2 regions of the Delftia sp. ASV31 genome follow, and region 2 is predicted to be linked to the other one. Evidence: predicted binding sites of a transcription regulator. Region 2 holds the regulator's gene; the other holds the start of a gene.
The links. The regulator FNR, encoded in region 2, switches genes on or off when oxygen is low (the NO sensors DNR and NnrR bind a similar motif). The targets are predictions, from matches to a motif close to TTGATNNNNATCAA.
Positions count from the first base shown of each region.

Region 1: a site for FNR is predicted at 3,740-3,753, ahead of cyoA (ubiquinol oxidase subunit II). Genes of this name have one in related genera too.

Region 1 is NZ_JAELTK010000071.1:16,778-27,006, reverse strand. Features, by position in the region: gene alaS (alanine--tRNA ligase) at 1-1,359, opposite strand, end outside; gene JHD82_RS21850 (hypothetical protein) at 1,528-1,728, shown strand; gene JHD82_RS29940 (hypothetical protein) at 1,921-2,154, shown strand; gene JHD82_RS21840 (MFS transporter) at 2,212-3,549, opposite strand; gene cyoA (ubiquinol oxidase subunit II) at 3,848-4,894, shown strand; gene cyoB (cytochrome o ubiquinol oxidase subunit I) at 4,961-6,967, shown strand; gene cyoC (cytochrome o ubiquinol oxidase subunit III) at 6,960-7,592, shown strand; gene cyoD (cytochrome o ubiquinol oxidase subunit IV) at 7,593-8,033, shown strand; gene JHD82_RS21815 (SURF1 family protein) at 8,105-8,818, shown strand; gene JHD82_RS21810 (ATP-binding protein) at 8,940-10,229, shown strand, end outside.
Region 2 is NZ_JAELTK010000084.1:10,100-20,328, reverse strand. Features, by position in the region: gene JHD82_RS23695 (bifunctional diguanylate cyclase/phosphodiesterase) at 1-1,579, opposite strand, end outside; gene JHD82_RS23690 (HD-GYP domain-containing protein) at 1,576-2,922, opposite strand; gene JHD82_RS23685 (sulfite exporter TauE/SafE family protein) at 2,992-3,708, opposite strand; gene hemN (oxygen-independent coproporphyrinogen III oxidase) at 3,714-5,096, opposite strand; gene fnr (fumarate/nitrate reduction transcriptional regulator Fnr) at 5,259-5,978, shown strand; gene JHD82_RS23670 (hypothetical protein) at 6,060-6,353, opposite strand; gene JHD82_RS23665 (FixH family protein) at 6,533-6,847, opposite strand; gene ccoG (cytochrome c oxidase accessory protein CcoG) at 6,905-8,359, opposite strand; gene ccoP (cytochrome-c oxidase, cbb3-type subunit III) at 8,437-9,354, opposite strand; gene JHD82_RS23650 (cbb3-type cytochrome c oxidase subunit 3) at 9,382-9,519, opposite strand; gene ccoO (cytochrome-c oxidase, cbb3-type subunit II) at 9,531-10,163, opposite strand; gene ccoN (cytochrome-c oxidase, cbb3-type subunit I) at 10,183-10,229, opposite strand, start outside.

The DNA of each region.
Region 1 (10,229 bases), on a different contig from region 2:
ATCGCCCGTGTATTCCAGGGCGCGGTCCATCTTGAACTTGCCTGCTGCGCGGGCCTTGTTCTTCTGCTCTTCCATGGCGGTCTGGAAGCCCGCCTCGTCCACGCTCAGGCCGCGCTCGCGGCAGACGTCGTTGGTCAGGTCCAGGGGGAAGCCGTAGGTGTCGTGCAGCTTGAAGGCCACGTCGCCGGGCAGCACCTTGGCGCCACCGGCCAGCGCCGCGTCCAGGATTTCCATGCCGTTGGCCAGGGTCTCGAAGAAGCGCTCTTCCTCGACCCGCAGCACTTCGGTGATGCGCGCTTCCTGCTCGCGGATCTTGGGATAGGCATCGCCCATCACGGCCACCAGGTCCTTGACCAGCTTGTGGAAGAACGGGGTCTTCTGGCCCAGCTTGTAGCCGTGGCGGATGGCGCGGCGCACGATGCGGCGCTGCACGTAGCCACGGCCTTCGTTGGAGGGAATCACGCCGTCGGCCACCAGGAAGGCAGTGGCGCGGATGTGGTCGGCGATCACCTTGAGCGAGGGGGTCTCGATGTCGGCGATGTGCGTCTCGCGCGCAGCGGCCTTGATCAGCGCCTGGAACAGGTCGATCTCATAGTTGCTGTGCACATGCTGCAGGATGGCGGCCAGGCGCTCCAGGCCCATGCCGGTGTCCACGCAGGGCGCGGGCAGCGGCTTGACGTTGCCCTGCTCGTCCATGTCGAACTGCATGAACACGTTGTTCCAGATTTCGATGAAGCGGTCGCCGTCTTCGTCAGGGCTGCCCGGAGGGCCGCCGGCCACGTGCGCGCCGTGGTCGTAGAAGATTTCCGAGCAGGGGCCGCAGGGGCCGGTGTCGGCCATCATCCAGAAGTTGTCGCTCTTGTAGCGGCCGCCCTTGTTGTCGCCGATGCGGATCACGCGCTCGGGCGGCAGGCCGATTTCCTTGGTCCAGATGTCGTAGGCCTCGTCGTCCTCGGCGTAGACCGTGGCCAGCAGGCGTTCCTTGGGCAGCTTGTAGACCTCGGTCAGCAGCTCCCAGGCCCACTTGAGCGACTCGCGCTTGAAGTAGTCGCCGAAGGACCAGTTGCCCAGCATCTCGAAGAAGGTGTGGTGGCGGGCCGTGTAGCCCACGTTTTCCAGATCGTTGTGCTTGCCGCCTGCGCGCAGGCAGGTCTGCACCGAGGTGGCGCGCTTGTAGGGGCGCTTGTCGGTGCCCAGGAACACGTCCTTGAACTGGACCATGCCCGAGTTGGTGAACATCAGCGTCGGATCGTTGCCGGGCACCAGAGGGCTCGACTCCACGATGGTGTGGCCCTTGGATGCGAAAAAGTCCAGAAAGCTCTTGCGAATGTCGGCAACGGTGAAAGTGGGTGTGCTCATGGTGTCTAGGAGTTCGGAGCGCGCACGCGGGGCGCTGTCCCTGGCGGGAGGGTGTCCCGTCGGGACCAACGCGCATTATAGGTTTGCCCCATGGTTGCGGCAGCGAGCCCTGCCTGGCCTCCATCACGCACGTGGCCAAAGAAGGCCTCTCCTCCCATTTGCCCGCCCTTGAGCACGATCTCCAGCCCGTCGCTGACCGGATCGCTGACATGCGCGCGCAACAGCGGCGCGCGACTGGCCGGTCCGCGGCGCCTGCAGCTGTGGGTGGCGCCCCATCCGGGCCGCAGGGCCGACATTCTTGCGCTGGAGAAATGGCTGGTGCAGGAGATGGGGGAGATGGCTGGCACAGGCGATCTCGCCGTTCACTGATCCCGCTCAGACTGCGCGCGATGGGCGCCCTGGATAATCGCCAGCCGGAACCACAGCAAGCACACCATGGCGCAACCACAGACACCCGAGCCTCATTCCAGCGAACCGGCCCCCGCTGCCAGCGCCAACGGATCCGATCCGGCCAAACCGCCAACACCGCCCAAGCCGTCCAAGCCGCCAAAAAGCCGCATCGTGCCCTGGCTCATCGGCCTGCCCGTGGCCTTCTTCGCTGTGCTCATGCTGGCTGGCCAGTTGCTGTCCACGCCCGAAGGCGAGGCGCGCTGGGTGGAGCGCGAAACCATCAAGATCTGCCGCAAGGAAACCGCGCGGCCAGAGGCCGAGCGCAAGACGCAGCAGTTTGAATCGATGCAGGACTGCGACAGGCTCGAATTCAACTTCAAGCAGCGCTACGGTGAAAACCCCTGATGCGAAGTCACAACGAAAAAGGCCGGCAGAGCCGGCCTTTGGCTTGCAAGTGTCCGTTCAGTCGCGCGTCTCGATGGCGCGGTTGATGCCCAGTGCCGCCAGCGTGCACAGCGCACCCGATAGCAGATAGATCCCCAGCGCCACCAGTCCGAAGCGCGAGGACACGCCCAGGGCCACCAGCGGAGCGAATGCCGCGCCCACCAGCCAGGCCATGTCCGAGGACAGAGCAGCACCCGTGTAGCGATAGCGTGAGGGGAAATTGGACGTCACCGTGCCGGCCGCCTGGCCATAAGACAGGCCCAGCAGGATGAAGCCGACGATGATGAACACGTTGTTCCCCATCGTTCCGCTGCCCAGCAGCCAGGGCGCCAGGAAGCTGAAGATGCCGATCAGGCAGGCCATGGTGCCCAGCGTGTTGCGCCGGCCCACACGGTCGGCCAGCCAGCCCGAGACCATGATGGCGGCAGCCGCACAGAAGGCGCCCACGATCTGCACTCCGAGCACATGGGTCACCGACTGGTCCGAATACAGCGAGATCCAGGACAACGGGAAGATGGTCACCAGGTGGAACAGCGCAAAGCTGGCCAGGGCGGCAAACGCGCCGATCACCACGTTGCGTCCCTCGTCGCGCATCAGCGGCAGCACGCCCATGGGCTCCAGCTCACGCTGCTGCAGCAGTTCGGTGTAGGACTGCCCCACGACCAGGCGCAGCCGGGCAAACAGTGCCACGACGTTGATGGCAAAGGCCACGCAGAAGGGATAGCGCCAGCCCCAGCTGAGGAACTCGTCGGCTCCTACATGGGCGTAGATGAAGGCAAACAGCCCTGCCGCGAGCACGAAGCCCAGCGGCGCGCCCAACTGGCCCATCATCGAATACCAGCCCCGCCGGTTCTTGGGCGCCGACATGGCCAGCAGCGACGGCAGGCCGTCCCACGAGCCGCCCAGCGCAATGCCCTGGCCTATGCGCAGCAGCGCCAGCACGATGATGGCGTTCACCCCCGCCTGCTGGTAGCTGGGCAGGAAGGCCATGCCCACGGTGCACACGCCCAGCAGAAACAGCGCCAGCGTCAGCTTGGTCGCCCGCCCCCAGCGCCGCTGCACGGCCATGGACAGCGCCGTGCCCAGCGGCCGGGCCACGAAGGCCAGCGAGAAGATGGCGAACGACATCAGCGTGCCGTCGAGCTTGGAAAGGTAGGGAAACAGCAGCGCCGGGAAGACCAGCACGCAGGCGATGCCGAACACGAAGAAGTCGAAGTACTCCGAGGATCGCCCGATGATCACGCCGACGGCGATTTCGTTGGGCGTGACATCTTCGTGGGTGTCGGCGCGGGACAGAGATTCTTTGCTCTCATAGCTTCCGCCGGGGAAGCTTGCAGTTGTGTCGAGGCCGCTCATAGATGGATGCTCCTTGTCTCGTCTCACTGACAGCTCTGTTCTACGCCCTCGCTTGATCTGGCGCAAGGCGGTTTCCACCTCGACCGGCCTCGGTGTTTGTCCTGCTGCGCGCGACGCGAAAATGCGGCCTCCGGACAGCCAGGCACCTGCCGCGCACCCGCCCAGGTAGCAGAAAGTTCCCGGGTTCTCCTTGACGTTGGACAAAATGTCCAATGGACAAATTTATACTTCGTAATACATTTGCCCGGATCTTGTAATCCGCGTTTCTATGTAAACGCGCTCTTGTTGCGCCCCTAGCATGCTAAAAATCAAGGAACTCCGTGGGCCTGCGTGGCTCACCGCGGCCGCTTTGACAGCCAGTCTCACTGGCTGCAGCAAAGCCGTCGTGCTCAACCCCGCCGGCGACATCGCCGCGCAGCAAGGCAACCTGGTGGTCACGGCCACCTTGCTGATGCTGATCATCATCATCCCGGTGATCATCCTCACGCTGCTTTTCGCCTGGAAGTACCGCCAGTCGAACACCGAGGCCCACTACGACCCCGAATGGCACCACTCCACCACGCTGGAGCTGGTGATCTGGTCCGTGCCGCTGATGATCATCATCGCGCTGGGCGCCATCACCTGGATCAGCACCCACAAGCTGGACCCCTACCGTCCGCTGGACCGCGTCTCGGCCACCAAGCCGCTGAGCACCGATGTCAAGCCGCTGGAGGTGCAGGTCGTGGCCATGGACTGGAAGTGGCTGTTCTTCATCCCTGAAAAAGGCATCGCCACCGTCAACGAGCTGGCCGCTCCCGTGGATCGTCCCATCCACTTCAAGCTGACCGCCACCTCGACGATGAACTCCTTCTACGTGCCTGACCTGGCCGGCATGATCTATGCCATGCCCGGCATGCAGACCGAGCTCAACGCCGTGATCAACAAGCCCGGCGTGTTCCACGGCCTGGCATCGCACTACAGCGGCGCCGGCTTCTCGGGCATGACGTTCAAGTTCCATGGCCTGAGCAACGAAGAGTTCGATCAGTGGGTTGCCAAGGCCAAGTCCGAAGGCAAGGCCCTGACGCGCGATACCTACCTGAACCTGGTCAAGCCCAGCGAGCGCAACCCGGTCGAGCGCTTCGCCACGGTGGACGAAGGCCTGTACGACAAGGTGCTCAACCGCTGTGTCGAAGAAGGCAAGATGTGCATGCATCACATGATGGCCATCGACGCTGCCGGCGGCGAAGCCTATCTCAAGGCCGTGGGCATGAACCTGCCCCAGGATGTGTGCACGGTGCAAAACGCCGACCGCGTCGTGGCCTTCCTGGACCAGCGCGACGGCTCCGCAGCCGCTGCGCAGCAATAAGCAGTTAGCGGACGCGGACGACGGCCAGACCGCCGCCCGCTCCCATCACGACCTAAGAGACTCGATATGTCTGAACATACCTCCCCGGCACAGGCCCACTGGCTGCTGGGACGCATCACTTGGGACTCCATCCCGATGGCGCATGAGCCCATCGTGCTGGCGACCTTCATCGCCGTGGTGCTCGGCGGCCTTGCCGTGCTGGGCCTGCTCACCAAGTTCCGCCTGTGGGGCCCGCTGTGGCGCGACTGGCTGTGCAGCATCGACCACAAGAAGATCGGCATCATGTACATGATCCTCGGTCTGGTCATGCTGCTGCGCGGCTTTGCCGACGCGCTGATGATGCGCCTGCAGCAGGCCATGGCCTTCGGCGACAACCTGGGCTACCTGCCTCCGCACCACTACGACCAGATCTTCACGGCCCACGGCGTGATCATGATCTTCTTCGTGGCCATGCCCTTCGTGACCGGCCTGATGAACTATCTGGTGCCGCTGCAGATCGGCGCCCGCGACGTGTCCTTCCCGTTCCTGAACAACTTCAGCTTCTGGATGACCACGGGCGGCGCCGTGCTGGTGATGATCTCGCTGTTCCTGGGCGAGTTCTCCACCTCCGGCTGGCTGGCACTGTCCAACCTGGGGGCGCAGAACCCCGGGGTCGGGCTTGACTACTACATCTGGGGATTGCAGGTGGCCGGCGTCGGCACCACGCTGTCAGGCATCAACCTGATCGTGACCATCATCAAGATGCGCGCACCCGGCATGAACCTGATGAAGATGCCCGTCTTCACCTGGACCGCCCTGTGCACCAACGCGCTGATCGTGGCCTCGTTCCCCATCCTGACCGCAGCCCTGGTGCTGATGTCGCTGGACCGCTACGTCGGCACGAACTTCTTCACGAACGAGCTGGGCGGCAACCCCATGCTGTACGTGAACCTGATCTGGATCTGGGGCCACCCCGAGGTCTACATCCTGATCCTGCCCTGCTTCGGCATCTTCTCGGAGATCGTCTCCACCTTCAGCCGCAAGCGCCTGTTCGGCTACACCTCCATGGTGTACGCGACGGTGTGTATCACCATCCTGTCCTACCTGGTCTGGCTGCACCACTTCTTCACCATGGGCTCCGGCGCCAGCGTGAACACCTTCTTCGGCATCACGACGATGATCATCTCGATCCCGACGGGCGCCAAGATCTTCAACTGGCTGTTCACCATGTACCGCGGCCGCATCCGCTTCACGGTGCCGATGCTGTGGACCGTGGGCTTCATGTGCACCTTCGCAATCGGCGGCATGACCGGCGTGCTGCTGGCCGTTCCCCCGGCCGACTTCGTGCTGCACAACAGCCTGTTCCTGATCGCCCACTTCCACAACGTGATCATCGGCGGCGTGGTGTTCGGCGTGTTCGCCGGCATCAACTTCTGGTTCCCCAAGGCCTTCGGCTACAAGCTCGACGAGTTCTGGGGCAAGTGCTCGTTCTGGTTCTGGCTGGTCGGCTTCTGGGTCGCCTTCACACCGCTGTACGTGCTGGGCCTGATGGGCGTGACACGCCGTGCCAACCACTTCGAGGACCCCTCGCTGCAGATCTGGTTCGTGATCGCCGCCCTGGGCGCCGGTCTGGTGGCACTGGGCATCGGCAGCTTCCTGATCCAGCTGGTGGTCAGCTACTTCAAGCGCGACCAGCTGCGCGACGTGACCGGCGACCCCTGGGAAGGCCGCACGCTGGAGTGGGCCACCTCCTCGCCTCCTCCCCAGTACAACTTCGCCTTCACGCCCGTGGTGCATGAGATCGATGCCTGGTGGGACATGAAGAAGCACGGCTACCAGCGTCCGCTGACCGGCTTCAAGCCCGTCCACATGCCGTCCAACACCGGCGCCGGCGTCGTGATCGCCGCGCTGTCCACGGTCTTCGGCTTCGCGATGATCTGGCACATGTGGCCCCTGGCCATTGCGTCGTTCGCCGCCACCGTGCTGGCGTCGATCATCCACACGTTCAACTACAAGCGCGACTACTACATCCCCGCCGCGGAAGTCGCGGCCACGGAAGAACTGCGCACACAACAGCTGGCACGTCATGTCTGATACCCGTTACACCGCAGGCGGCGCTGCCGCCCTGGCCCCGCGCGAGTACCACCTCGCCGAGGAGCCCCATCCCGAAAACGGCACCGCTCTGGGCTTCTGGCTCTACCTGATGAGCGACTGCCTGATCTTTGCAGCGCTGTTCGCCACCTATGGCGTGCTGGGCCGCAACTACGCTGCAGGCCCCACGGGCGCCCAGCTGTTCGACCTGCCCCTGGTGGCGATGAACACGGCCTTCCTGCTGCTGTCGTCCATCACCTTCGGCTTCGCCATGCTGCAAAAGCAGCAGGGCAAGCTGGGCGGCACCCAGCTGTGGCTGGCCATCACCGGCCTGTTCGGCCTGTGCTTCCTGGGCCTGGAACTCTATGAGTTCTCCCACCTGCTGCACGAGGGCGCAGGCCCGCAGCGCAGCGCCTTCCTGTCCTCGTTCTTCACGCTGGTGGGCACCCACGGCCTGCACGTGAGCTTCGGCCTGATCTGGCTGGTCACGCTGATGATCCAGATCAACAAGCATGGCCTGACGCACGAGAACAACCGCCGCCTGATGTGCCTGTCGATGTTCTGGCACTTCTTGGACGTGGTCTGGATCGGCGTCTTCACTTTTGTTTACCTGATGGGGGTGCTGTAAATGGCTGCACACGACATCCACGCCGGCCATGGCCACGGTCACCACGACCATCACGGCCATGACGATCACCACCACGACGCAGGCCCGCACAGCACGTTCTCGGGCTATATGTGGGGCTTCGTGCTCTCGATCATCCTGACGGCCATCCCGTTCTGGCTGGTGATGAGCAATGTCATCTCGGACCGTGCAACGGCCGTGATGGTGCTCGGCGGCTTCGCCGTGGTGCAGATCCTGGTCCACATGGTCTTCTTCCTGCACATGAACGGCAAGATCGAAGGCGGCTGGACCCTGCTGTCCACCATCTTCACCGTGGTCTTCGTGGCCATCGGCATTGCGGGCACCCTGTGGGTCATGTTCCATATGAACACCAACATGATGCCCCAGCACACCATGCCGGCCGACCCCGCCGCGCAGACGGCTCCGGCCTCGGTCACGCCTTGACCGCATCCGGAAACTCCGGGCCCTCCAGCCACGCCGGCGCATCGCGCCGGCGTGGCCCACTCGCTCAGGCGATGCTCATCTCGGTGGGCATCGCCTTGTTTTTGGGCTTCATCTTCCTGGGCAGCTGGCAGGTCCAGCGCCGTGCCTGGAAGCTGGACTTGATAGAGCGCGTGGACCAGCGCGTGCACGCCGCGCCCGCGGCCCTGCCCCCGCCCGCCGAATGGCCGCAGATCACGGCCGCCGACCACGAGTACCGCGCCGTGCAGGCCAGCGGCCACTGGATGGCCGGCAAGACCGTGCTGACCCAGGCCGTGACCGAATTGGGCGCCGGCTTCTGGGTGCTGACGCCGCTGCAGATGGACGACGGCAACCAGGTGCTGGTGAACCGGGGCTTCATTCCCACAGCGCAGCGCGCGCGCTGGCAGGATCAGCCCGCACAGGCGCCCCAGGACCCGGTGACGGTGGCCGGCCTGCTGCGCATCAGCGAGCCGCGCGGCGGCTTCCTGCGTGAGAACGATCCCGCGCAGCAGCGCTGGTTCTCGCGCGATGTGGCGGCCATTGCACAGGCCCAGGGCCTGGACCATGCAGCCCCCTACTTCATCGACGCAGGCCTGCCGGGCCAGCCCGTGGCAGACGGCACCTGGCCGCGCCCGGGCATGACCGTGATCCGCTTCCCCAACAGCCATCTGGTCTATGCGCTGACCTGGTACGGGCTGGCACTGATGGTGGTCGGCGCGGCCTGGCTGGTCAGGCGCAATGACCGGCAGGCAAGCAGCAAGCCGTAAAGCCGTAGAGCCGTCGCTCCAGGCAACAAGGCCACCGATGACATCGGTGGCCTTTTTTACGCCAGTCCTCTACAAGACCCTGCCGCGCCACGGCTGCCTGCGGTAGCGCACAATCGCCCGCGTGAATTCGCCTTCAGAGTCCCTGTTCCGCGTCGAGCGCACCACCGAACGCCAGAACATGCAGCTGCTGATACAGCTGCGCTGGTTTGCCGTGGTCGGGCAGGTGATCACCATCTCCCTGGTGCACTACGGCTTCGGCATCACCCTGCCGCTGCCGGCCATGGCCCTGGTGCTGATGGCCAGCGTCTTCACCAATCTTGGCTACATCTACTGGTACCGCAGCCACCGCCGCCAGATCTCGGCGCGCAACCTGTTCCTGGCCCTGCTGGCCGACGTGCTCGCACTGGCCATACAGCTGTATTTGAGCGGCGGCGCCAGCAATCCCTTCATCTATCTGTTCCTGCTGCAGGGCATTCTGGGCGCCGTGCTGCTCAGGCCCGTGCACGCCTGGATCATCGTTGCCAGCACCTCGCTGTGCACCCTGGTGCTGGCCATCGTGCATTGGCCCCTGCCCATTGGCGCGGCGGGACCGGACGGGCTGCCCGGCCTGTACGTGAGCGGCATTCTGATCAGCTTCGGGCTGACCACGGTGCTGCTGGTCGTCTTCCTGCGCCGCATCGTCTCCAACCTGCGCCGGCGTGACGCACGGCTGGCCAACATGCGCCAGCGTGCCAGCGAAGAGGAGCACATCGTGCGCATGGGCCTGCTGGCCACGGGCGCGGCGCACGAGCTGGGCACGCCGCTGTCCACCATGTCCGTCATCCTGGGCGACTGGCAGCGCATGCCCGCCATCACGCAAGACCCAGACCTGCTGGCCGACCTGCAGGAAATGCAGCAGCAGCTGCTGCGCTGCAAGTCCATCGTCTCCAGCGTGCTCATGTCGGCCGGCGAGACCCGCGCCGATGCGCCCCAGGCCACCACGCTGCGCGCCTTCATGGACGGCGTGGTCGCGCACTGGCAGTCACGCCACGCCGTGGAGCGTTTCGACTACGTCCAGGCCGACGAGGACTTCCCCATTCTTTCCGATACCGCGTTGCAGCAAATGGTTTGCAATGTGCTCGACAATGCGGCCGAAGCCTCCCCCCACCATGTGGCGCTGCACCTGGCCGTGCGCACCGGCATGCTGTGCATCACCGTGCGCGACAAGGGACCGGGCTTTGCACCCGCCGTGCTGGAACAGCTGGGCCAGCGCCATATCTCCACCAAGACGGAGCGCCCGGGCCGGGGGCTGGGCCTGTTCCTGGTGCTCAACGTGGCGCGCTCGCTGGGCGGACGCGTTCAGGTGAGGAACACCCCGCCGCGGGGCAGTGAGGTGGAGATCCGCCTGCCCCTGTCATCGATTGCCATTGAA
Region 2 (10,229 bases):
GCTCCTTGACGCGGTACATGGCAGTGTCGGCCTGGCGGATCAGCTCATCCAGCGTGAGGCCATCGGCCGGGTACTGGGCCACGCCGATGCTGCACTGCACGGAGAAACCCAGGCCGTCGAGCAGGAAGGGGCGCTCCATCTCCTGCAGGATGCGCCTGGCCACCGAAGCGGCCAGCTCGGCGTTGCAGCCCTGCAGATAGAGCACGAACTCGTCGCCACCCAGGCGGCACAGGATGTCCACGGGCCGCATGCAGTCGCTCAGGCGCTGCGCGACCAGCTTGAGCACGCGGTCGCCGAACTGGTGGCCCAGCGAGTCGTTGATGATCTTGAAGCGGTCCAGGTCGATGAACAGGATGCTGAACACCGTGCCGCCTGCGCGCGCGGCCTCGATGGCCGCATCCACGCGCTCCGTGAGGTTCAGGCGGTTGGGCAGGCCGGTGAGCGCGTCGCTGTAGGCCAGTTGTTCAATGCGCTGCTGGGCCACGCGCTGCTGCGTGAGGTCGCGCATGAAGCCGATGCTCTGCACCACGTCGCCCTGCGCGTTGCGCAGCGGCACCCAGGACAGGCGCACGGCGCAGCGCGCGCCGCCGGCCTGGCGCAGCCACAGGTCACCCTCCCAGAAGCCGCCCTGGTGCCACTGGATGCGGGCCAGGTCGCCCAGGGTCTCGGCCTGGCCTTCGGCGGCCTCGAACAGCGACTCCACCGTGCGCCCCTGCACGGGCATGCCGCCCAGCAGGCGTTCGCAGGCCGGGTTGGTGCGGGCCACATCCATGTAGCCGTCGGCGATGAAGATGCCGTCCAGGCTGGACTCGAAGACGCGCGCGGCCAGCTCCAGGCCCGCCTGGGTCTGGGCCTCGGCCGTGATGTCGCGAAAGGAAAAGATCCGCCCCATGGGCAGGCCCCGGCGCAGCTGGGGCACGGCGCGGCGCTCCAGGATGCGTCCGTCGCGCAGGTCCAGCACGTCGGTCGCCTCCATCAACGGCTGGGCCGACAGCAGCTTCAACTGGCGCGCATAGGATTCGGCATCGCGCACCTGGCTGGCCAGGTGGTCGAGGATGGCCACGTCGTTGCGGCGCACCAGCAGCGCCTCGGGAATGCCCCAGAGCGTGGCAAAGCGGTGGTTGAAGGCGCGGATGCGGCCATCGGGATCGCAGACCAGGATGGCGTCGGCCGCGGACTCCAGCGTGGCGCGCAGCTCGCCCAGCAGGCTCTCGAACTCGGCCTCGTGCAAGGCCTGCTCGCGCCGGTCCAGCATGCTGACCAGCAGCACCTCGCCGTCGAGCGCGCGCACGCGCATCTCCACGGGCGCCAGCTGGCCATCGGCGCGGCGCACCTCGGCAATGAACTGGGCTCCAGCCTGCCAGTTGAAGGGATCGCTCCAGAAAGCCTGCTGCTGCGGCGTGGCGGCCAGCACCTGCACGGGCAGGCCCGGGGCCGCATCGGCCTCATAGCCGGTGACGGATTCGCTGGCGGCGTTGGCGCGCAGCACCTTCAGGGTGCGCGCATCGATCAGCCACAGGGCCTCCTGCAGTGCATCCAGCAGGCGGGGCCAGGCGCGGTTGAGCGCTTGCTTGTTCAAGACGCCACCTTCGGTGGATCCAACTCCACCGCCCGTTCAAAGTAATAGCAGACACGCCGGCGCGGCGACAGGTAGTCCAGCGCATCGCGCGGCAGCTGCGCGGGCGCCACTCCCCGGCGTATGCCCAGCTCGGGAAACAGCTCCAGCGCCAGCACGGGCGCCTGCGCGGCCGGCACGCCGGCATCGTGCACCATCACCGAGGGCTTGAGCGGGCGTGATGCATTCACGGACATGACCATGGCATGGCGCCCGTCGGTCAGCTCCACCACCGAGCCCGGGGGGAACACACCCATCATGCGGATGAAGCCATTGAGCACGGGCGCGGCGAACTTGTCGCGCAGCCGGCTGAACAGCATGGACAGGGCCTCGTGCGGCGTATGCGGCGTCTGTGCATCGCCGGGATTGCACAGGCGGTCGTAGCTGTTGACCAGGGCCAGGATCTGGCCCGTGAGCTCCATGTCTTCGGCCACCAGGCTCAGCGGGAACCCCGTGCCGTCGGCCCATTCATGGTGCTGGGCGATGGCCGTGGTGACCTGGGCCGACAGGCCCATGCGCATGGCAATGGCCACGGATTCGCCCACATGGCGCTCGTAGCGCTCGCGCAGGGCGTCGGGCACGGAAGGCTCCAGGGCCAGGCCGTGCATGCCTTCGACACCGGCCACGGGCTTGCCCGCGTCGTGCAGCAGCGCCGCCAGGCCCAGGTCGCGCAGCAGCGATTCCTGCAGGCCCAGGGCCCGGCCCAGCAGCAGGCTGAGCACGGTCACGTTGACGGCATGCACGCTCTGGCTGCTGCCCACGCCATCGGACAGCAGGTGAATGGCCACGTCCTGCGGGCCCGCCAGTTCGGCCAGGCAGCCATCGACCAGGGCCTCGGTGGGCATGCGCGCCTGCTCGGGCGCGCTGGCAATGGTGGTCTCTATGGCCACATAGCCGCGCTCCACCTTCTGAAAACGCGCATTGCAGTCCTCCAGCCGGCCGCGCCAGTCGGGCACGGACAGCAGCAGCGGTGCTGGCGCAGGTTCGGTGGGTGCAGGCTCGGGGGCCACCACGACGGGCGGCAGCTCCTGCGGCGGCGGGGTGCGCACCTCGGCGGGCCAGGTGTCGCTTTTGTGCGGGACACAGCGCACCGCCTCCAGGCCCAGGGATTTCAGGGTCTGGATCTGTGCGCTGGAGGTGATCTTGAAGCTGCTGACCGGAAAGGGATGGTTCAGCCACCCAACATCGAGCTGGACAAACATGCCCGGACGGAGGTCTCGGATATCGATGAGGACGGAATGGTTCACGCGCGGCAACGGCCCCGAGGCTGAAGGAATCGGCAATATGTAAGCCGATGATTCGGGCATTATCTCCAGTTCTGAGGGCCTCGCAGCCAATCCGCGACCCCAGGTGCCAAGTCTGACCTCAGCTGTTGCTCAACGGCACCAGAGGCTGGGCTTGTAGATCAGGTCCATCCACAGCGCCCACACGGCCACGCCCACCAGCATCAGGCCGGCCAGGCGCGTGCCCCATTCGGCGCGCAGGCCGTTCAGGCGCTGCCGGCCCAGCCGCCACAGCCAGGGGCCGGCCACCAGCCACAGCCCGCTGCCCACGCCAAAGGCCGCCATGGCCAGCGCGCCCTGCAACGGGCCGCCGCTGAGCGCGGCGACCAGCACGGCCGAATACAGCAGTCCGCAAGGCATGAGCGCCCAGGCATAGCCTGCCGCCAGCGTGCCGCCCGGCGCCGACACCCAGGGCTGCACGCGCCGCCAGGCGGCGCGGCCGGCAGACTCCAGCCAGGCGGGCTGGCGGGCCTGCACCATCATGGCCAGGCCCCAGGCCATCACGGCGACATGGGTCAGCGTCCAGAACGGCTGCAGCGCCGTGGTCTGGCTGGTGAGCCAGGACAGGCTCTCCATGGCCAGGGCCGAGGCAGCGCCCAGGCTGGCATAGCCGGCCAGACGGCCGCCGTGGAACAGCGCCGTGCGCAGCCACAGCCGGCTTTGCAATCCATGCACGGCCACCACCTGCGAGCCGCCGCCCTGCCCCGCCCCGCCCGTGACCACGCCGCAGGGCGCAGCGCACATGGCAAGGCAATGGGGCCCACCGACGAGCCCCATGATCAAAGCGGTCCAGAGCAGCGACAACAGCATGGGGCCTAGATGATCCTCGAAAACCGCGCCCGGTTCTTGTCCGCCTGCAGATATCGGTCAAACAGCATGGCCACGCCGCGCACGAAGTACCAGCCCATGGGAGTGACCTGGAAGCCCTCGTCGCTGATCTGCACCAGGCCCTTGGCCTGCAGGTCCTCCAGGGCCGCCATCTCGGGCGCGAAGTACTCGCGAAAGCCCAGCAGCCAGGCCTGCTCCATGGGCTCGAACAGCACGGCGCCCTGGCACATGATGGCCATGATGACGGCGCGGCGCACCAGGTCGTCGCGCGACAGCGCCAGGCCCCGCACCACGGGCAGGTGGCTGGCGTCGATGGCGTCGTAGTACTCCTCCAGCGTCTTGGCGTTCTGGCTGTAGCTGGCACCCACCTTGCCGATGGCCGACACGCCCAGCGCAATCAGGTCGCAGTCGGGCTGGGTGCTGTAGCCCTGGAAGTTGCGGTGCAGCCGGCCCTGGCGCTTGGCCACGGCCAGCGAGTCCTCGGGCAGGGCGAAGTGGTCCATGCCCACATAGACATAGCCACCGTCCATGAACGCGGCGATGGAACGCGACAGCATGGCCAGCTTGTCGGCCCCCTGGGGCAGATCCTCGGCCGCAATGCGCCGCTGCGGCTTGAAGCGCTCGGGCAGGTGGGCATAGGCATAGAGCGCGATGCGGTCGGGCCGCAGCGCGTTGACCTGGGCCAGCGTGCGCTCGAAGGATTCGGGCGTCTGCTTGGGCAGGCCGTAGATCAGGTCCACGTTGATGGAGGCAAAGCCCAGCTGCCGCGCGGCCGCCACCAGCTCGAACACCTGCTCGGCCGGCTGCACGCGGTGCACGGCGATCTGCACCTGCTCGTCGAAGTCCTGCACGCCGAAGCTCAGACGGTTGAAGCCCAGCTCCTTGAGCACGGCCAGGCGCTCGACGCTGACAGTGCGCGGATCGACCTCGATGGAGTACTCGCCACCCGGCTCCAGCTTGAAATGCTCGCGCAACAGGCCCATCAGCGTGCGCAGCTCGTCGTCGGAGAAGAAGGTGGGCGTGCCGCCGCCCAGGTGCAGCTGGCTGACGGTCTGGCCCTTGCCGCAATGGGCCGTGTGCATGGCCATCTCGCGCGCCAGGTAGTCCAGGTAGACGGCGGCGCGATCGTGGTGGCGCGTCACGATCTTGTTGCAGGCGCAGTAGTAGCAAAGCGACTCGCAAAAAGGCACGTGCACATACAGCGACAAAGGCGTGGCACGCGCTGCGGTACTCGATTTGCGTTGTTGCAGCGCCAGGATATAGTCCTCTGCACCAAAGGCCTCGACAAAGCGGTCGGCGGTAGGGAACGAAGTGTATCGGGGCCCCGGTACGTCAAAGCGACGCAGCAGCTCTGGGGTGACAGCGGTCATGGGTTTTTTCCTCTAATACCTCGACTGTGCCGCAGCACATCGGTCATGTCCTTGACTCACATCAAGAGTTGTTTGAGGGACTGCTGCGACAATTTGATCCAACTCATCGCAATCCACGAGGTCACCGCCGGCACGCTGTGTGCCGCTGATGTTTATCACTCCATGAACCTTCAGACCATCAAAGCCTCCTGCTCCAACTGCAACCTGCGCGAACTGTGCATGCCCATGGGCCTGGATGCCGAGCAGATGCAGCGCATCGACGACATCGTGGCCACGCGCCGCAAGGTCAAGCGCGGAGGCCTGCTGTTTCGCAACGGCGAGACATTCACCTCGCTGTACGCCATCCGCACCGGCTTCTTCAAGACCTGCGTGGCCACCGAGGACGGACGCGATCAGGTCACAGGCTTTCAGATGGCCGGCGAGATCATCGGCCTGGACGGCATCGTCAACGACCACCACACCTGCGATGCCGTCGCGCTGGAAGATGCCGAAGTCTGCGTCATGCCCTTCGACAAGCTGGAAGACCTGTCGCGCGAGGTCACGGCCCTGCAAAACCATGTGCACAAGGTCATGAGCCGCGAGATCGTGCGCGAGCACGGCGTGATGCTGCTGCTGGGCAGCATGCGCGCCGAAGAGCGCCTGGCCGCCTTCGTGCTCAACCTGGTGCAGCGCCTGCATGCGCGGGGCTTTTCCAAGTCCGAACTGGTGCTGCGCATGACGCGCGAGGAAATCGGCAGCTACCTGGGCCTGAAGCTGGAGACGGTGAGCCGCACCTTCTCCAAGTTCGCGGACGACAACATCATCGAGGTGCGCCAGCGCCATCTGCGCATCCTGGACACGGATGCGCTCAAGCGCATCGTCAACAGCCAGCAGTGCCAGTGAGGCTGCAAGGGCGGCAAGCATTCATCCGCCAATGAACAAGGCCCGCGACAGCGGGCCTTGTTCATTGCGGCGGGCTCTCGCTCAGTCCCGCCCCAGCCCCTGCATGGCCAGGTCCGGGTCGGGCTCGGGCTCGGAGAGCACGCCGTCATTGAGATCGCGGGCCGAGCGGCCCAGCATGGTGGTCATCAGGCTGGAGAGCATGGTCACGCCCCAGAAGGCGAAGAAGGCCAGCGTGTAGATGCCCTGGCGCGACCAGCCCAGGTCGCCGAGCCAATGCAGCTCCAGGGGGTCCACAAAGGCAAAAACCAGCATCTCCATCACGGCGGCTGCCAGAAAGGCAGGCCAGGCAATCCACATCCAGCGTTGGGCCAACATCAGCGATCTCCTTGTGCTGTCGAGGGGTCGCCTTCATTGTGCGCCGCGCCAACGCATGGCGCCAAGCCCCGCAGCGCCCTGCACGCCTGTAGGAAACCCTCACCCGTCGCGCATGCCGGAGATGCGATCCGCCATGCAAAAAGGTCGCGACTGCGGCCTCTTGCAGGGGTGCACGGCGATCAGCGGTCCGTGGGGTGATCGTGCGCGGGCGTGGCCGCATGGTTGCGGCCGGTGACGGCGGGCGCCATGCTCTTGGGCACTTCGCGCACGCCATCGGCACGCTCGTTGATCGTGATGCCGTTGCGGTAGTAGTCGGGGTCGATCACGGGATCGGCGCCATTGATGGCGATGATGGCCGTGATCACGGCAGCGACCACCACGGCCGCCGGGCCGGCCACCACCAGCCAGACATGGCCGAACTTCCACCAGGGCTTGCCGGCGTCGGGGTGCGAGGGAGCCTGCGCGGGCGCGGAAACTGCGGGACTGGAAGACATGGGAAACCTCTTTCTTTCAGGCGGCAGGCGCGGACCGTGCCGCGCCTGCCAGGAACATCACCGGGGCACCAGGAAGACGGCCTTTTCGGACGCTCGTCCCGCGCCCGAATGCACGGCATCGATATCGAAGAATACGGTGTGCGAGCCCGGCTCGGCCGAACCGTAGGGAATCTGCAGGCGCGCCGCAATGCCGCGCGTCTCGGCCGGGCCGACCTCGACTTCCTGCTCGGACGCCAGCTCCAGCCCATCGAGGCCGTGGGCGCTGATGCGGTAGCGCTGGGCCTGCTCGGTGGCATTCATGATCTGCAGGCGGTAGACATTCTCCAGCTTGCCGCCCGCCACGATGCGCGACAGCGAGGCGCGGTCGCGGATCACGTCCACCTTGACCGACTGGCGCAGCGCCAGGCTCACGATCATGGCCACGCTCAAGCCGATCAGCACGGCCGAGTAGATCAGCACGCGCGGACGGAAGATGCGGCGCAGCACCTGGGCACGCCGCCACAGGCCGGCCATGGCGTTCTGCGTGGTCAGGCGGATCAGGCCGCGCGGGTACTCCATCTTGTCCATGATGGAGTTGCAGGCGTCTATGCACAGGCCGCAGCCAATGCATTCGTATTGCAGACCGTTGCGGATGTCGATGCCCACGGGGCAGACCTGCACGCACATCTTGCAGTCGATGCAGTCGCCCAGGCCCTGGGCCTTGTAGTCCACCTTCTTGGTGCGCGGCGCACGCGGCTCGCCCCGGCCCGTGTCGTAGCTGACGATCATGGTGTCCCGGTCGAACATGGCGCTCTGAAAGCGCGCATAGGGGCACATGTACTTGCAGACCTGCTCGCGCATGTAGCCCGCGTTGCCATAGGTGGCAAAGCCGTAGAACAGCACCCAGAACATCTGCCAGCTGCCCTGCAGCGCCAGCAGCTCGCCGCCCAGCTCGCGGATGGGCACGAAGTAGCCCACGAAGGTGAAGCCGGTCCACAGCGCAATGGCGATCCACAGCAACTGCTTGAGCGACTTCTTCCAGGCCTTCTCGAAGGTCCAGCCGTTCTTGTCCAGCCGCATGCGCGCGCTGCGGTCGCCTTCGACCTTGCGCTCCACCCACATGAAGATCTCGGTATAGACCGTCTGCGGGCACGAGAAGCCGCACCACAGGCGCCCGGCCACGGCCGTGAACAGGAACAATGCCAGCGCCGAGATGATCAGCAGGCCCGCCAGGTAGATGAAGTCCTGCGGGTACAGCACCAGCCCGAAGAGATAGAAGCGCCGCGCCCCGAGGTCGAACAGCACCATCTGGCGCTGGCCCCACTCCAGCCAGGGCAGGCCGTAGAAAACCAGTTGGGTGAGAAACACCAGGGCCCATCGCCAGCGTGCGAAGACACCGCTGATGGAGCGCGGGTAGACCTTCTTTTCCGACTCGAACATCGACACCAGCTCGCCCGGATCAGGCGTGGCCGGCGTGATCGGAATGACTTTGCGGGGAGGCTTCCCGGTGTCATCCCCGCTCTCGGGCTTCATGGTGGGTTCCTTTGTTTTTTTGAAATATCTGAAAACTCAAAACGCAAAAAGGCGGCGCCGCAGCGCCGCCCCCGTGCTTACTGACGGACTGCGCCGTCTTTGTGCGACATGCCCCAGACATAGGAAGCAAGCACCGCGATCTGCGCCTCGGTCAGCTTGTCCTTCTGGGCAGGCATCTCGTTGTGCTTGCCGTTGTTGATCATGGCCGTGATGGCGGCCTCGCCCCAGCCGTGCAGCCAGATGTCATCGGTCAGGTTGGGCGCGCCCAGGGCCTGGTTGCCCTTGCCGTCCATACCGTGGCAGGCAGCGCAGGCCGTGAACTTGGACTTGCCCAGCGAGGCCTTGAGCGAGTCGTGCGGGCTGCCCGACAGGCTCAGCACATAGTGCGAGAGGTTGCGCACATCGTCGGGCGTGCCGACGGCAGCGGCCATGGGCGGCATGATGCCGATGCGGCCGCCCGTGATGGTTTCCCTGATCTTCTCGGGCGTGCCGCCATGCAGCCAGTCGCCATCGGTCAGGTTGGGGAAGCTCTTGCCGCCGCGTGCATCCGAGCCGTGGCACTGTGCGCAGTTGTTCATGAACAGGCGCTCGCCGATGGCCATGGCCTGGGGGTCCTTGGCCATGTCTTCGGTGCTCATGCTCGTGAACTTGGCGTACAGCGGCTCCAGGTCCGCGCGGGCCTTGGCCATCTCGTTTTCATAGGCGCCCAGCTGCGTCCAGCCCAGCTTGCCCGCGAACGAGCCCAGGCCCGGATAGGCCGCCAGGTAGGCGAAGCCGAACACCGAGGTGATGATGAACAGCCACATCCACCACTTGGGCATGGGGTTGTTCAGCTCGCGCAGGTCCTCGTCCCAGACATGGCCCGTGGTGTTGTCGGCCGAGGGGACCACCTTCTTGCGTGCGGTGAGATACAGCAGCAGCAGGCAGCCGATGATGCCGCCCAGCGTGATCGCCGTGACATAGATCGACCAGAAGTTGTTTACGAAATCGCTCATGGGAAGTTCTCGTTCTGGTGGAGGGACTCAGTCTTGCTCGAACGGCAGCTGGGCGGCCTCGTCGAAACGGGCCTGGTTGCGGCGGGCGAACGCCCACCACCAGATGCCGATGAAGCAGGCCAGCGAGGCCAGCGTGGCCACGATGCGCATGGTGGTGATGTCCATGTCGCTCTCCTTTACTTGACCGAACGGCCCAGGACCTGCAGGTAGGCGATGACGGCGTCCATTTCCGTCTTGCCCTTGACCTGCTCGGCAGCGCCGCTGATTTCCTCGTCGCTGTAGGGCACGCCCACCTTGCGCAGCGCGCTCATGTGCTGGGCGACCACGGTGTCATCCACCTTGTTCTTTTCCAGCCAGGTGTAGGCAGGCATGTTGGACTCGGGCACCACGTCGCGCGGGTTGTTCAGGTGGATGCGATGCCATTCGTCGCTGTACTTGCCGCCCACGCGGTGCAGGTCGGGACCCGTGCGCTTGGAACCCCACTGGAAGGGGTGGTCATAGACGAACTCGCCAGCCACCGAGTAGTGGCCGTAGCGCATGGTCTCGGCGCGGAAGGGGCGGATCATCTGCGAGTGGCAGTTGTAGCAGCCCTCGCGCAGATAGACGTCGCGGCCCATCAGCTGCAGCGGCGTGTAGGGCTTGAGGCCCGCCACCGCTTCCGTGGTCGACTTCTGGAAGAACAGCGGAACGATTTCCACCATGCCGCCGACGGCGACCACCAGCAGGGTCAGCACGATCAGCAGGAAATTGTTGGTTTCCACCTTCTCGTGGGAAAAGCTCTTGGGAGCGCTATTGTTGTGATCGGACATGAGTAATGCTCCTAGACGCTCAGGCGTGGGCCACGACGGCAGGCACGGCCACCTTCACCGAACGGC